3 regions of the Geofilum sp. OHC36d9 genome follow, and region 1 is predicted to be linked to each of the others. Evidence: riboswitches for the same ligand, from Rfam matches in the RefSeq annotation. Region 1 holds a riboswitch; each other region holds the start of a gene.
What was found. Region 1 has a riboswitch for cobalamin ahead of ACT3CD_RS07950 (TonB-dependent receptor plug domain-containing protein). Riboswitches for the same ligand answer to the same signal wherever they lie in the genome.

Region 1 (5,284 bases):
TCAAAAATCAATTTTGGAATTTCAGCAACCGGCCACCATTGTGCACCAAGTTCGCCTACGGAATTCCGGTCGTGTTCATTCAATCGAATAAGAGCCACAAAAGTAACACTTATCACACGCGTTCCCGGTTCCCTATCAACTTTAGAAAAAGCCCCGATCTGTTCCAAAAAAATATTTTCCAAACCTGTCGTTTGAAACAAAACGCGCCGGGCCGCATCCTCAAGCGATTCATCGGACCTCATGAATCCACCCATAAGCGACCATTCACCTTTACAGGGCTCAATAACTCTATGAAACAACAACAATTTAAGTTCACCGGCCTCATAACCAAATATAACACAGTCAACTGCTAAATGAAACTTCGGGTTCTGATTATATATTTCATTCATAACTCGCACAATAATTCAAGGTAAAAAAGTTTTCTAAATTGGATCTAAATTAAATGATTTAAAGCCTTTCGTTGAAGGCAACTGCAAATTTAAGGTTTTTAGATGAAACACAACTTTACTGATTTTTGACTAATTTTACAAAAAAGCACAAAAATGATTACATCTCTCCTCTCCCTCACGGCTTTAATAGCTGGATTTTTTTATACGGAAAATTTACTGAATATTTTTTTGGCGCCGACGATTCACAACCAACGCCAGCCATTGCCAGTGCTGACCAGATTGATTACATACCTATGCCTGCCTGGAAAACTTTCACCATAGAATTCTTAAACATTGCCGGCTTAGGTCCTATTTTCGGGGCGATATTGGGGGCCATGTACGGTCCAATGGCTTATCTCTGGATTGTGCTTGGTTGTATTTTTATTGGAGCGGTTCACGACTACTTTTCAGGCATGCTTTCAGTCAGGAATAATGGCGCCAGCATTCCTGAAATAGTAGGAAAATATCTAGGTAACGGCTTTCGTCAGTTTTTAAGAATTTTTTCTTTACTCCTGTTAATTTTTGTAGGAGTAGCCTTTGTTACGGGGCCGGCAGAGCTCCTGTCCAGTTTTACAGGTGGTGGTATGACGATGTGGCTCTATGCCATCTTTGCCTATTACCTGATTGCCACGCTACTGCCCATCAATAAAATAATAGGTAAAATATACCCGGTATTTGGTCTGGCTCTACTTATAATGGCCCTGCTTATTGGCGGCGCCATTATAATCTATGGCATCTCAGGTCAATTAGTCCTCAAAGAACTATCACTATCATCATTTAGCAATTTTCACCATCATCCAACAGAAAACATCTTATTTCCGATGCTGTTCATTGTTATTTCATGCGGCGCTTTATCAGGTTTCCACAGCACACAGGCCCCAATGATGGCCCGTTGCATAACACACGAAAAACAAGGTCGGTATGTGTTTTATGGGGCAATGATTGCCGAAGGAATAGTAGCATTAATATGGGCCACTGCGGCTATGAATTACTTTGGTGGTGCCGAAGGACTAAATGCTACACTACAAACTTCCGGTCACACCCCGGCATGGGTTGTAAATGAAATCAGTACCGGTTGGTTAGGCAAAGCAGGCGCCGTTCTTGCAATTATTGGGGTCGTTGTATGTCCCATCACCACTGGCGACACAGCCTTTAGAAGCGCCCGCCTCACCATTGCTGACGTTTTTAAAATGAAGCAGACCACTACAACAAAGCGATTAATCATTAGCATTCCGCTATTTCTAGTAGGCTTTTTGCTCTCTCAGCTAGATTTTGCCACTATCTGGAAATATTTGGGCCTATCCAACCAAATTTTGGCCGTTATCGTTCTGTGGACCGGTGCAATGTATCTTGCCAAAAACAATAAAAGCCACTGGATGCTATCACTTCCGGCTTTATTCATGACCATAATATGCGTATCGTATCTGATGGTTGCTCCAATAAAAACAGGAGGATTGTTCCTTAGCCCAGAAACAGGTTACCTTATAGGAGGAAGTGCCGGAATAGCGGCGATGATCTGGTTTTTGGCAACCATTAAACACATAAAAAAAGAAATTAGGCAACAAAATATAAATCAGCAGATTACAAACAATTTCAAAAATTAAAGAACTAAAATTTGATAATCACATTATAGCACGTATTTTTGCACAAAGATTGGTTCAGTAATCCAATTACGGAAAACTGATAAAAGGGAATCCGGTGACTTAAATGGTTAAATTATTAATCTTTAAGAATTCCGGAGCTGTCCCCGCAGCTGTAATCTCTATTATTTTTTTGAAAACTTCGCCACTGTCAGGTATTAACTGATGGGAAGGCATCAAAAAAAGGAGTGAGCCAGAAGACCTGCCAATACTTTAATTCGTAGCTTTCGGGTAGAAAAGCGAAGATTAGAACTACATCCTTTTGTTCTATATTTTCACCAGCATCCGTTTGTTGCGAATGGTTAAATTCACTTTAATCATTTGTAAACATGCGCTTTAATAGAATCAAACCGTTTTTTACGGTAATATTAGTATTTGGCTGTCATCTGAATGCTCAGGTATACTTTCAACAAAAGACTATACCACTAAAAGGAGTAACCATTCAAGCCAACCATTTAAAGGAATATACCATTGGCGCTGCCATAGAAAAACCAGATTCAATTTTGGTGAAGCTAATGAGAACCTCCTCTCTTTCGGATTTACTCCTACTATCAACGGGAGCATCTATAAAAAGCTATGGTCCGGGTGGACTTTCAACGGTCAGTTTTAGAGGAAGCCACAGCAATCATACCGCGATTATGTGGAACGGGCTTAATCTCCAAAGTCCAATGAATAGCTCCGTTAATCTATCGGCCATGCCAGCATCCCTCTTTGAAGATATACAAATTCAAAGCGGTGGCGCCGGAACCCTATGCGGAAGTGGAGCCATGTCCGGAGTACTACACCTGACCACCAACAACCTCCTAAATAAAAAAAATCACATCTCGGTTAATGGAGGCATTGGAAGCTACAACCGCCAATACGAACAACTGTCACTGAAAACAGGAAACAAAAAAAGAGCCTCCTCCTTATCGGTCATGCGACAAAGCAGCGATAATAACTTTTGGTATTATAACACCTCTCGGCCGGACAAAAGAAAAGAACGCCAGACCAATGCAGGTGTAAAACAATGGGGTTTAAGTCAGGACAACTATTTTAGATTGGGCAATCAACTACTGGTAACGACCGGACTGTGGCTTCAACATTACGATAAGGATGTACAAACAATTATGACCAAAAGCACTCCTAACCAACAATATCAGATAGATAACAATGTAATGGGGGCTATAAACCTGAGATACTACCGCACCAACAACATTCAAATAAACTTCAAACAGGGAATTCTATGGAACCAGATTGACTACACCAATGTGGAGACTCCCATAAGCAGCGGAAATAACCAATCTTTATCCCTCATTTCTGAAATAGAATCAAGAATTAGCTTAAAAAACGGAATACAATGGAGCACGGGATTAAACTACACCAACGAACAAGCCCAAAGTGACGGTTACATTGGCACCCCAATACGTAGTCGTTGGGCTTTATTTTCCTTTGTGCAGTTTAAAACATTTAACAACCGACTAACCTCACTCATAAGCTTTCGCGATGAAATGACCAACACCACGTTACATCCTGTAATATTTGCCTATGGTGGTAATTATGCCCTCACGCAAAGAATAAAAATTAAGGGAAATATCTCAAAAAATTACAGAATTCCAACCTTTAATGATGTTTATTGGGCATTTGACGGTTATGCGCGCGGCAATAACAGTTTGAAGCCAGAGTCGGGCTGGAGTGGAGATATTGGCTTCGAGTACAACAAAAAGACGGCTGAACAAAACATGAAACTAAGCACAATCTGGTTTACCTCCAACATCAAAGACTGGATTATATGGCTTCAGGACGACGATGCAATATGGACTCCCTCCAATAAAAAAAGGGGAGAATCAAAAGGTCTGGAATTAAAAGGTATTTATGGCCGCAAAATAGGATCCTCGTTTTGGCAGTTATCAACCAGTTATTTTTATACCCACTCACGGCTTAAAACAGACGACCATTATGACGGAAAACAAATGGTTTACATCCCTCTCCACAAAGGAGCAGGCCTTTTAACATGGAAATATAAAGCAATAGTAGCTGCTTTTACAATAAACGCCGTTGGCGAAAGATACTACGACTACACTAATCGACTTGAGCCATACCTACTGGGGAATATCATGGGCGGTTATAAAATTCCTGCAGGGAGAACGGACGTCCAGCTAAACGTGAAAGTAAACAACCTATGGAACACGCAATACCAACTAATGGCCTGGTATGCAATGCCACTTTGCAATTACGAAGTCAATTTACAGGTAAGACTGTAATTATTCAATAACCAATCATAATTTTACAATCATGAATATTACCAATTTAAGAAGCCGTTATAAACGGTCAAATTTTGCAATGAATATTTTATTAGCTGCATTTCTGGTTCTTGCTGCGACATCGTGCACGGACGATAACGAAACGAGTAACAGCTTATACACAAACGGAGCCTTTATTCTGAACGAAGGAACTTTTGGACAAAGCAACGCTTCCGTTTCATTCTACAGCTACGACGATCAGGTGGTTGTCGGTAGTATCTTCAAGAAAAGCAATGGCACAAATACAATTATAGGTGATGTATTACAAGACATGGAAATTGTTGATGACAAAGCCTATCTGATTGTGAATGCCAGTAACAGCATTCAGGTGGTTAATAAAAATGATTTTACGTGGGTAACAACAATAGAGGGGTTAAGTAATCCCCGGTTTGCAACTCATTATAATGGCAAACTCTACGTTTCACAATGGGGCTCAACAACCGGTTCTGTGGCTGTTATTGATCTCGACACCAACACAATTGTCAATACCATTGAAACCGGAAGCGGAACAGAAGGCATCATCGTAAACAACGATCTTATTTGGGCTGCCAATAGCGGCGGATACGGCGTAAATAACACCATCTCAATTATTGATCCCAATACGAATGAGGTCATTAATACAGTTGATGTGTCCGATGGCCCAAAACACTTTGCCATCGACAACAACAACGACGTTTGGGTAATATGCTTCGGATCACAAGTTTACGATCCCAACACATGGGACCTGACTTCAGAAACAGGATCAGCACTCATCAAACTATCAGGAACCGATCAAAGCGTATTAAAAACCATAGAGATAGGAGACCAAATTCATCCGTCCCATTTGGAAATTAGCACCGACAAACAAACACTGTATACAGACACTTACACCGGCATTTTTGCAATAGCCGTAGATTCAGAGATATTCCCCACTGAACCGCTTATCAGTGGTTAT
Region 2 (5,284 bases), on a different contig from region 1:
CCATAAAAACGAAGGCTTCATTCTTTTTATCATCCGGTGTTATTATCTCGTGTATGCCCTGACTAAATTGTTCGAGGTCGGCGTGCGAATACAGAAGGGGAGGAGCTAACTTAATAATGGGATAGTCTGGTAACTGATTAAACATGGTCACTGATTGATGCAGTTTTTCATATTCTTCCCCCGGTATGATGTGTAACGATTGCACCGCTATTTTTTGAAAGCCGTCGTTGGCCATTTTGACCAACGCTTCTTCGGGCGAATTAATTTGTATTCCACTGGATTTTAATTTTTTTCGAATAAAAGCAGAAGAAAAAGCCCACCGGATTTCTGTATCAGGGAATGCTATTTTTACTTGTTTTTCAATATTGTTGAACGCGATTCTGGCATTGGCATAGCTGGTGCCAAACGAGACGAGTAATATGCCGGTTTGCGTATTTTGTGTGTTCGCCATACTGCTTGATATTAGGCTGAAAATTAGTAATATAGTTAGTGTTAATCGCGTTTTCATATGTTTATAATTTGTTTTTCAGTTGTCATATGGAACTCGCCAGGATAAGCATCCTTCTGTTTGTGAATCAATTCCCATGGCTCGTTTCATCTGTGTTTATATATTATTATAGTGTCTGTCCATAAACTAAGTGCTTGAAATATAAACTTCAAATACAAGCCTGATGAAGTAGTTGACTTTATAGACAAACACTATACAGTCATAAATGCAACCACCATTTTATTTGGCAACATTAATCAGCAAGCTGATAAAATAAGACCGGCCCGGGCTGATTGTTCCGTAATGGGATTTGTAAGGTCTGTTGTCTACATAATCGAGAAGATTGTCAATGCCGGCAGAGACATCAAAAGAGAATGGTCTCCAGTTTGTAAAATGGTGCATTGTTGTTAATTTATAGATGTTGTAAGCCTTGGCATTGCCGTATTCGTCGTCGAAAAATTTTTCGTCCTGAAAGCGACAATTCAGATTTGCGGATAAACGATATTTATTCCAGTTGTGGCGGTAGCCGATTCTGACGTTGCCATAATTTTGAGCGACCCCTTCCAGAGGTATGTCATCGGTTTGGTTCTGTGCATCTACATAACTGTAACCACCTCCGAGGGAGAATCCGGCACCGATATTTGCATTGAAAATAAAATCGAGACCTTTTGTTGCAGCACTGTTAATGTTATAATGACAGCGGGTTGTTGTAATTCCATTGGCTAAATTTTCGTCCGAGGTCTCCGTTGTTTGATAATCGATCAGATTTTTTACGTCGTTTAGATATCCGGTGAGACTGAAGGAGAGTTGATTAACAATAAACTCTGTTGAGAGCGCATAGTAGTTGGACGTTTGTGGGTCCAGATCAGGGTTTCCCAGATAAAGCGTACCTCTTTTTTCGTAATGGTAGTAGAGCTCTTTTAACGTTGGAGCTTTAAAGCCTTTGGCATAGGTTCCTCTGATGTTTAAGTTTCCTGATTTATACAGTGCTGATATTTTTGGGGTGAAAGCATTGCCAAATGTTTGGTGTTTTACCAAACGACCGCCTACCACCATGGATAAGTTATTGATGACGTTTATTTCATCCTGGGCATAAAGAGCCAGAGTATATGCATCGGCAGTTTCTTCCGGCAAGCGGCCTTCCGATTCAAGCTCTTCCATCACATACTCGCCTCCAACCGATAACAGGTGGTGATCAGATAGTTTAAAAATGCTTTTCAGGTTAAGGGCGTTGCGTAACTGCTGGGTTTGTTTGCTTAGGTTGCCGGCCACATAATCGCCTGATGTTTGGTTATATTTGTAGTAATATTTGAACCGGTCGGAGTTCCAGTCGAGAGTGATCTTATTGGTTTTCCTCAGGAGGTACTCTGCTCCTGCACCATAGCTGAAGTCGCTGTAAAAGTATCCATATTTACCCACGGTTAGTGGTCGTTGTACATCCCGCTCATATTTGGATCCCAAAAGATATATATTTATTTTTTGCGACAGGGCATAGTTCAGTTTTTGGCTGAAGGTGTAGTCTTTGGACGCATTTTGTGTCATGGCGTCCGTCTCAACCAGTTCATTACCGTCTGATTCGTAGGGGCTGATCTGCCATCCGTCGGTTGTTTTTCGGTCGAAGGAGGTGGTTGATGATAGCTTACCTATGTGGAGGTCGAGGTTGTTGTGCATAATCCATTCGCCGTAGCTGCCCACTCTATTTTGGGTGGTGATTGCGTTTTTTGGGGACTTTTTATTTGTGATTATGTTGATGACGCCGGCAATGGCTTCCGACCCGTATAGGGCTGAGGAAGCGCCTTTCACAATTTCTATGCGTTCGATATTTAAAGGGTTAATGCGGTTTAAGTCACTCTGTCCGCCAATGTCGCCATACATCCGTTTACCATCAATTAAAACCAGAATGTAATCGTTGCCCAGACCGTTTAATTGCATGAAAGGCCCCATAGCTCCTGGATTGAAATCGAATGATGGACTTACACCCAGCATTAGATCCGTAAAGTTGGATGGCCCAATTTGGTTAATTAGTTTTTTGTCGATCAGTTCGGTTTGAACAGGCGCATTTTTTAAGTGGTGTGGTGTTCCTGTTCCGGTAACTACCACTTCTCCCAGGGTGTTGTTGGAAGGCTTCAGTGAACAGTTAAATTCATTTTGGGCTTCGCGGATAAGCATCTCCTGCTTAAAACGGTGATAGCCCAAACATGATACCACCACCTCATAGGTGCCTGCCTTGATGTTACGGAGGATGAATTGTCCGTTTTGGTCGGTGATGGTCCCCAATGTCGTTCCCGGAATGTAGATGTTGGCGTCGGTCAGGGGTTGGTTCGATTCCTGGTTGGTTACGTGACCAACCAAGGATGGGTTTTGAGCACATAGTTTATGGGCCACTAGAAACAGAAGGCCAGCGATGTGCCAATTCATTTTTTGCATGGTTTAATTATTTAATTATTAAACAATTACACCTTGCGTCCTTTTTCAACAGCGTTGTTGAAATGAAAAAATAATGTTGAACAATAAGAATGTACAGCATTAACTTCTTACCCGGAAGCAAAATGATGAATAGTTATTTTTTGGCAGGTTTTCTGACTTACTCCTGTTTGGATCGCCTTCCCATCTTTTTATATTCAGACAGTGGCGAAATAGATCCAAACTCTTTTAAGAGCTTACAGCTGCGGGTACAGCCCCTGATTTACACAGGGTTCCCTTTTATTGTTCACGGCGAAACCGGAACAATCACCAAAAAGTTGTACAAAAATATCTATTTTTATGACATTTCAATTTTTTTAGATGGGAAATTCAATGTTTCCTTTAGTCGTATTTGCAAGAAAAATCCGTCTTCTGCGTTATGTTTCCCTCAAAATGATCATTTATGGGGGAAAATTCACATCTAATTTCCATTATGGCCAAAATTCATTCTTTTTGAGCTGTACAAGTCTTCCAAAGGAAGCTTTCTTATCTGCCCCGGCGCTTTTTGGCAGACTGATTTTTCCTGATAAAAACGTTTTTGTGATGCATTAGTTTCCCGGCTTATGCTGTTAATCTATCGTTTGGGTTTATTGGTGTAAAAAAAGACGACAGTCGACAAAAGGCCATTGACACTCTTAATATGCAGGTCTATTTTTGACATTGAATTGAGGGTTTAACACCAAGAACATTTAATTTATGATAGCTACCAGCAACACAATTACACATGAAGAGGTTCGGATAATTGATCAGGAACATGATATACTGCATCGGACCATTCGATTGATTGATGAGGCTTTTATTACAAAGCAGGGTAATAAAAGGATCTCTCAGTTGATATCAGAATTATACAAATTTATTGATTTTCACTTCACCAGTGAGGAAAATCTGATGCTGTTCACCGATTTCCCATATTACGACGAGCATAAAAAGGAGCATACCGAATTGATGCGGGATCTGGCTGATATAATTTGCGCTTTCAATGCCGATATGATCGATTACCATGAGTTGGTTGATTATTTAAACAATCGTTTTACAGATCATTCTGATTTGCCCGACCGACAATTGAAGGCTTATTTGGTTACGATGATTAAATAATATTTGGGCCGTATCCTTTTAGGCGACCCGATGATGGATGGCCCCCTGTAAGGCGTTGTTTTTTTTGATTGCCTAATCTGTTTGTCCCTGGAATAATCATTCCAGGGTTTCTTTTAATATTATTTATAGTTTCGCAGGTCTTGAATATGAAGCTTTTTTATTTGTCACCGGCGTCTTTGGGTGAGTACTCTTAATTTATAAGGTGCCTGTTTCGAAATTTGGCATAACTGATTCAATTTACCATTTTTGCGTTGCGTGAGTTTAACACAGCTAAAATAAACCATTCGTATTTTATGACAAGCAAATCGCAAAGTGATATTTCAGCAGCATATTTAAAGCTGTTGAACCAACAACAGTTTGTTGCAGACGAATTAGATTATGTTGGTTTTGATCATCAAAAATCAATGTTGCAAATATTGGCAGACCATGCCAATTGCGGTGTTAGTGTTTTTGATATGTATAAAAAATCACACATCTTTTATTCGCCTAATTTTGGTAGTTCTCTTGGATACGATTTAAGCGAAATTATAAAAAAAAGTCACGATTTTTGGGATCATAAAATTCATCATGAAGATTATGCCGGGATGATGCAAAACGGCATTTTGCTGCTTAAGCTGTTTTATCAATTTTCCGATGATGAAAAAACCAATTACAAATTGATCAGCGAATACCGAATATTGAATGCCGAAAATAAATATGTAAGAGTTATTGAACAGCAACAGGTGTTACAATTAGATAATTATGGAAATATTTGGTTAACATTAAGTATTATCGATATCTCTCCCAATCAGGAAATCAGTGAAGAAATGAAAAGTCAATTGTTCGATTTCAAGACGGGTAAAATACTCCCTTTCGATATAGAAGCGAAAAGTAGTGAGATGGTCAATTTAGGGTTAACCAATCGGGAAATACAAATTCTAAAAATGGTTAAGGAGGGTCTTTTAAGTAAAGAAATATCAGCAAAATTAAATATTAGTTTAAATACCGTTAATACGCATCGCCAACGAGTTTTAAAAAAATTACGTGCGAATAATTCAATGGAAGCGGTCATTTTTGCTTCAAAATATGGATTGTTGTAACTCTCCACTACTGATATATCAGTATTGTATAATACCTCTTTTGGGTTGAACTTTGTGTTTTCAACCCAAATTAAAGTGTATTTATATGATGAGGATTTTTTTAGTCGTCTTTTTTTTGTCGTTTGCAATTGCTCCTATACCGGCACAATTACCCACTCAA
Region 3 (5,284 bases), on a different contig from region 1:
TATTATCGTAAGTGAGCACTTCCTGCGGACTTCCTTTCATGTGAATCGCACCATCCTTCATCATAATCAAATAATTACAATATTCGGCAGCCAGATTCAAATCGTGAATGATCATTAAAACCGTTAAATTCATCTCGCCATTCAATCGTTGAATAAGATTAAGCACCTGCACCTGATGCGTAATATCGAGATGCGATGTTGGCTCATCCATCAACAACAGCTCCGGTTCCTGCGTCAACGCCTGTGCAATAGCCGCCAATTGCTGTTCACCACCGCTCAGCTGCGACATTAATTTCTTACGATGATTAAAAATACCGGTCAAACGCATGTATTTGCGAGCGATAACCACATCGTGCCGTGGCTCAAAAAACTGAAATGCTTCACGATAAGGCAACCGTCCCATCAGCACATAATCCTCAACCGTCACATCTATGGCATCAGGAAACTGATTAACAACAGCCACCTTACGGGCTTTGGCATTCAGTTTTAAGGTGTTTAAATTCTCATGGTGGAGCCATATCTCGCCCGTTCGGACTGCCAGATTACCGGAGATCCCCTTAAACAAGGTGGTTTTACCGGAACCGTTGGGACCAATGATTCCGGCAAGCGCGCCTTTGGGAAGCGACAATGAGATATTTTTCAGGCGAAACCCATCGCCATAGCCACAATCCAGATTGACTATTTTCAAATAACTATCGGGCATGACGTCCTCTTTTCTTAAACTGATTTAACACCACAATAAACAAAATGCCGCCGGCCATACCTGTAATCACGCCAATGGGCAACTCGTTGGGAGAAATAATCGTCCGCGCCAGCACATCACTGATAATTAAAAACAAGCCACCTCCTAAAAACGAACCTATCAACAAAAACCGATAATCAGAACCGGCCAGCAAACGTATAAAATGCGGTATAACCAACCCCACAAAACCAATCACCCCGGTCACCGATACACAAATACCCGTGAGCAATGAAGCCACCAAAAACAAAATACGAATGGTCGTTTTACTGTTAATACCCAGATAACGGGCTTTGGCCTCTCCCAATAGCAAAGCATTCAGCGGCCGTGCCAGCAAATAACTGACAAACAGGCCCACCACCGAAGCATACAATACTATTTTAATCAGGAATGTATCCGGTTCATCCAGCGAGCCCATCATCCAAAACATAATACCATGTAAATCGTCGGCCGTGGCCACCGACATCAGCAACATCATAACCGAAGAAGCCACAAAACTAATCATCACACCTATGAGCAACATCTTATTAACATCGGCACCACCATGCAGAAAGCCCAACAGACCAACAATAACCACTGTTAATATGGCACCACCAAACCCGGCCAGTGGTAACATAAAAGAGCCTACCGTAAGATGTAATCCCAAAACAATTACCAAAGCAACCCCCAGAGCAGCACCGCCCGAAATACCAAGCGTATAGGGTTCCACCAACGGATTACGAAAAACACCCTGTAAAATGGCGCCCGACAGACTCAAAGCACCACCAGCCCCCAAAGCCAGTATAACACGAGGCAAACGCATTCCCGTCAGAATAAAATAATCCATTCCCTCCTTTTTTTTCAGCAAGGGAATAATATCACCGACCGAAATAGAGGCTTCACCCATGGTCAACGACAAAATCGATGCGCCAACTACCAACAAGAGTAACAGCAATGTAAACAAAACCCATTTGACATATTTTGCGCTCATTGTCACATTTTTATAAGAAACAGTATCCAGCGGCCATTGTTAAAACGATGACGTCAGAGCTTACCCTACTCGCTTTTGCAATCATTTAATTTACGCTCAATCACCTGCATCGTTTGTAAAAAGTCAACCGGATTAGGGGTGCTTGCCATATCCGATTCAATAAAAAACAGCTTACCGCTTTTCACCGCCTTTAAATCGGGATAACTTTGCCATATTTTCATCTCTTCGTCACCCACAATTCCCATATTCACAATAATGATGACATCAGGATTTTTAGTGAGAACAAATTCGCGCGATACAGTACCTATTTTTAATCCGGAAGAAATATTTGTCCCGCCTGAAAAAGAGATAAAATCAGCCATATAAGTATCATCAAGAACGGTAAACAACGGATCGGCTCCAATCTGAAAAAAGAACTTTTGCGGTTGCGCAAGGGCCTGTTTTTCCCGTATAAGGTTAACATCCTTAGTTATAGAAGCCACCATTTTGCGGGCTGTATCTTCCTTTCCTATCAACTGCCCCAGACGCAAAAACTGAGTACATATTTCATCAAAAGAACGAGGCGTTTCAAAGACTTCCACCTTCAAGCCGGCCTTTCGCAGCATATTAATAGTTTGAGGTTTGGTAATAGCATGTACCAGCACCAGGTCGGGATTCAACATCAACACCTTTTCAACGTTAACTTTAATGGCAGAAGCCACCACCTCCTTGCCATCGTCTTTGGCAATATAACAATAAGAAGTGTGGCCAACCAACGCCTCATCTGCCCCCAGATAATAGACACCTTTGGTCAACGATGGCGCCAGCGAGACAATGCGCTGAGGCGTCTGAGCCCAAAGCGTGGACATCAGTAAAATAGCTACAACAGTAAGAAAAATGGTTTTCATGCTCAATGGTTGTTATTTTTTGAATCCACGAAAAAACTACTAAATGCTTAGAACCAATCACTCTTCACGGACCATAATCATGGGCTTCTACTTTACATCAGTGAAAACACGTAACAGGACTCATCGTTGAAAAGCCGGTTTCCCGAAAAAATGAGTAGTTCATAGCCCCCAACTTTTTCCCCGAAGTTTGGTTACTCATTGAATCAATTTGGCAGGTCTTCTGGCTCATCCGGGTTTTTAAAGCCTTCCCGCTGTTGCAAACAATCAACTAACATTTACCGGCAAATAAATTACGGCACCGTTAACATCTCACTAACAGACAGCAGTGGCAAAGAGGTATTAAAAACCATTGTTCTGGACTTACAGCTGCGGGTACAGCTCCGGTTTTACACCGGATTCCCTATTAGGCCGTTTCACGACAACGAAACAGTCACCAAATACAATTGCAAATTTAAACTTTTATATGAAACGACCATGATAAAATAATTCCCGCACATGCGGATGGATATTTTATGGAAGTTCCATGCGGCAATTGGAAATTAATTCTTTGCGTACAACAACCTTAAAAACAAAACAGATTTATCAGCCACAGAAGTCCCCTGCTATACGCCAAATTAATATCTTTCCGTAAAGCCGGCGTTTGGAATAAAAATTCAAAGTTTACAAGATCGAGAGCTACATGGAAGAGACAATCTCAATTACGTCTTTATTAATCTTCATAAATGACATCCAACAAGCGTCAAAATCATTTTCATGCTTTAAAAAAAATACGATGCCGACAAAATCCATTTTGTTGCCTATAAAAAATTGTTGAAGTGTAAAGAAGAATAAAACTTTTCGGTGGAAAGTCTCAGAAAGGAGACCTAGACGTATTGTAATATTTTTATTTGACCCATATATGACAAGCGTTTGACTGTATAATTCAAGGCCTGCACATCTCGAAAAGCAGGGGTTTACCGGCATAGGCGAGCATTTTGAGGCGAAGCATAACGCCGAAGCTGAATTTTTCTTTCGAGCACTAATTAACAATTTCGTTACGAATAAGACATATTTTACTAATTTAGCATCTCAAACCAATACGTTCTGTTTCCATGGATGACCCGTATCCCCCCTTTGGGGAACTCGATAATCTTTTGAAAGGAGAAGTGCTGACCGACACGGTCTCCCGCACATTATATGCAACCGACGCCTCGGTGTATCGAGAATTACCAATGGCCGTAGTCATGCCACGCGACGCTACCGATATCGCCCTGATTGTTGGTTTTGCTGCCCGACATAAAATACCTTTGATTCCACGTGGAGCTGGTACTTCATTGGCCGGACAGGTGGTTGGTCATGGACTTGTGGTAGATCTTTCACACCACATGAACCGGATTCTACATATCGACGCCAAAGAAAAATGGGCCGAAGTGCAACCCGGCGTGGTGCTTGACGACCTAAACCGTGAAGCCGCCACCCATGGTCTCTTTTTCGGGCCGGAGACGTCAACCGCCAACCGATGCACGCTGGCAGGCATGGTTGCCAACAACTCATGCGGATCTCACTCAATGGTTTATGGCAGTACCCGCGATCATATCATTGAAATTTCGGGCTGTTTATCAAATGGCGAAGAAGTCACATTCAGACCATTGCAAAAGTGGGAGTTCGACAAAAAATGCCGTGACGAGACGCTGGAAGGTGATATTTACCGCTTTTTCAGAGAAGTATACACCGATCGGCAAATACGTAAACAAATACGTAAAGAATTTCCACACCCCGACATACATCGGCGAAATTCCGGCTACGCACTGGATGAGTTATTGGATACCGCCCCGTTTAAACCCGATAGCGATGCGCCACTCTTTAATTTATCGAAACTAATAGCCGGTTCCGAAGGCTCTCTTTTGTTTATCACTTCCGTCAAAGTGGCTCTGGTTCCACCGCCATTGCCAAACAAAGGACTGTTATGTGTTCATTTCACTTCGCTCAGGGAAGCCCTGGAGGCTAACATTTTAGCGGTAGAACACCATCCCGACGCCGTGGAGCTGATGGATCACAACATACTTGAGCTGACCAAAGGTAATTCACTGCAACGGTCCAACCGTTTTTTCATTGAAGGAGAACCGGCAGCGCTGCTCCTCATCGAATTCTCGGGTGCGTCAGACGACGAAGTCATCCACAAATCGGGAGCGCTGATTAGTGCCTTCAAGAAAAACAACTACGGCTACAGCTATCCGCTTGTTAGCGGGCCGGATATCAACCGCGTCTGGAATCTGCGAAAAGCAGGTCTGGGCGTCCTGTCGAATATGAAAGGAGATGCCCGACCGGTCTCGCTCATAGAAGACACCGCCGTGCGGGTTAAAGACTTGCCCGCCTATGTTGAGGCCATAGACCAGATGCTGGCAAAATATCACAAAAATTGCGTGTACCATGCCCACGTCGGTTCCGGTGAGTTACACATACGTCCGGTACTAAATCTACGCCATCCGGATGACATTAAACTTTTCAGACAAATTGGTGAAGAAACGGCCCGAATTGTTAAATCGTTTCGCGGATCGCTGAGTGGTGAACATGGCGACGGGCGTTTGCGTGGTGAATTTATTCCACTTATGGTTGGAACAGACAACTATGAGCTGATGAAAAAAGTAAAAACCATATTTGACCCCGACGGTCTGTTCAATCCGGGTAAAATAATCGACACACCACCCA

Region 2: it holds a riboswitch for cobalamin, as region 1 does, so the genes downstream of both, ACT3CD_RS12200 (TonB-dependent receptor) here and ACT3CD_RS07950 (TonB-dependent receptor plug domain-containing protein) in region 1, are expected to answer to the same signal.
Region 3: it holds a riboswitch for cobalamin, as region 1 does, so the genes downstream of both, ACT3CD_RS04120 (ABC transporter substrate-binding protein) here and ACT3CD_RS07950 (TonB-dependent receptor plug domain-containing protein) in region 1, are expected to answer to the same signal.

The regions. Positions count from the first base shown of each region.
Region 1 is NZ_JBQTGJ010000005.1:176,768-182,051, forward strand. It holds gene ACT3CD_RS07940 (NUDIX hydrolase) at 1-389, opposite strand, end outside; gene ACT3CD_RS07945 (carbon starvation CstA family protein) at 515-2,032, shown strand; cobalamin riboswitch at 2,066-2,292, shown strand; gene ACT3CD_RS07950 (TonB-dependent receptor plug domain-containing protein) at 2,398-4,311, shown strand; gene ACT3CD_RS07955 (YncE family protein) at 4,391-5,284, shown strand, end outside.
Region 2 is NZ_JBQTGJ010000012.1:52,733-58,016, forward strand. It holds gene ACT3CD_RS12195 (sirohydrochlorin cobaltochelatase) at 1-451, opposite strand, end outside; gene ACT3CD_RS12200 (TonB-dependent receptor) at 728-2,914, opposite strand; cobalamin riboswitch at 3,040-3,240, opposite strand; gene ACT3CD_RS12205 (bacteriohemerythrin) at 3,647-4,045, shown strand; gene ACT3CD_RS12210 (LuxR C-terminal-related transcriptional regulator) at 4,339-5,124, shown strand; gene ACT3CD_RS12215 (TonB-dependent receptor) at 5,210-5,284, shown strand, end outside.
Region 3 is NZ_JBQTGJ010000002.1:326,559-331,842, forward strand. It holds gene ACT3CD_RS04110 (ABC transporter ATP-binding protein) at 1-703, opposite strand, end outside; gene ACT3CD_RS04115 (FecCD family ABC transporter permease) at 693-1,709, opposite strand; gene ACT3CD_RS04120 (ABC transporter substrate-binding protein) at 1,775-2,596, opposite strand; cobalamin riboswitch at 2,790-3,049, opposite strand; gene ACT3CD_RS04125 (FAD-binding and (Fe-S)-binding domain-containing protein) at 3,688-5,284, shown strand, end outside.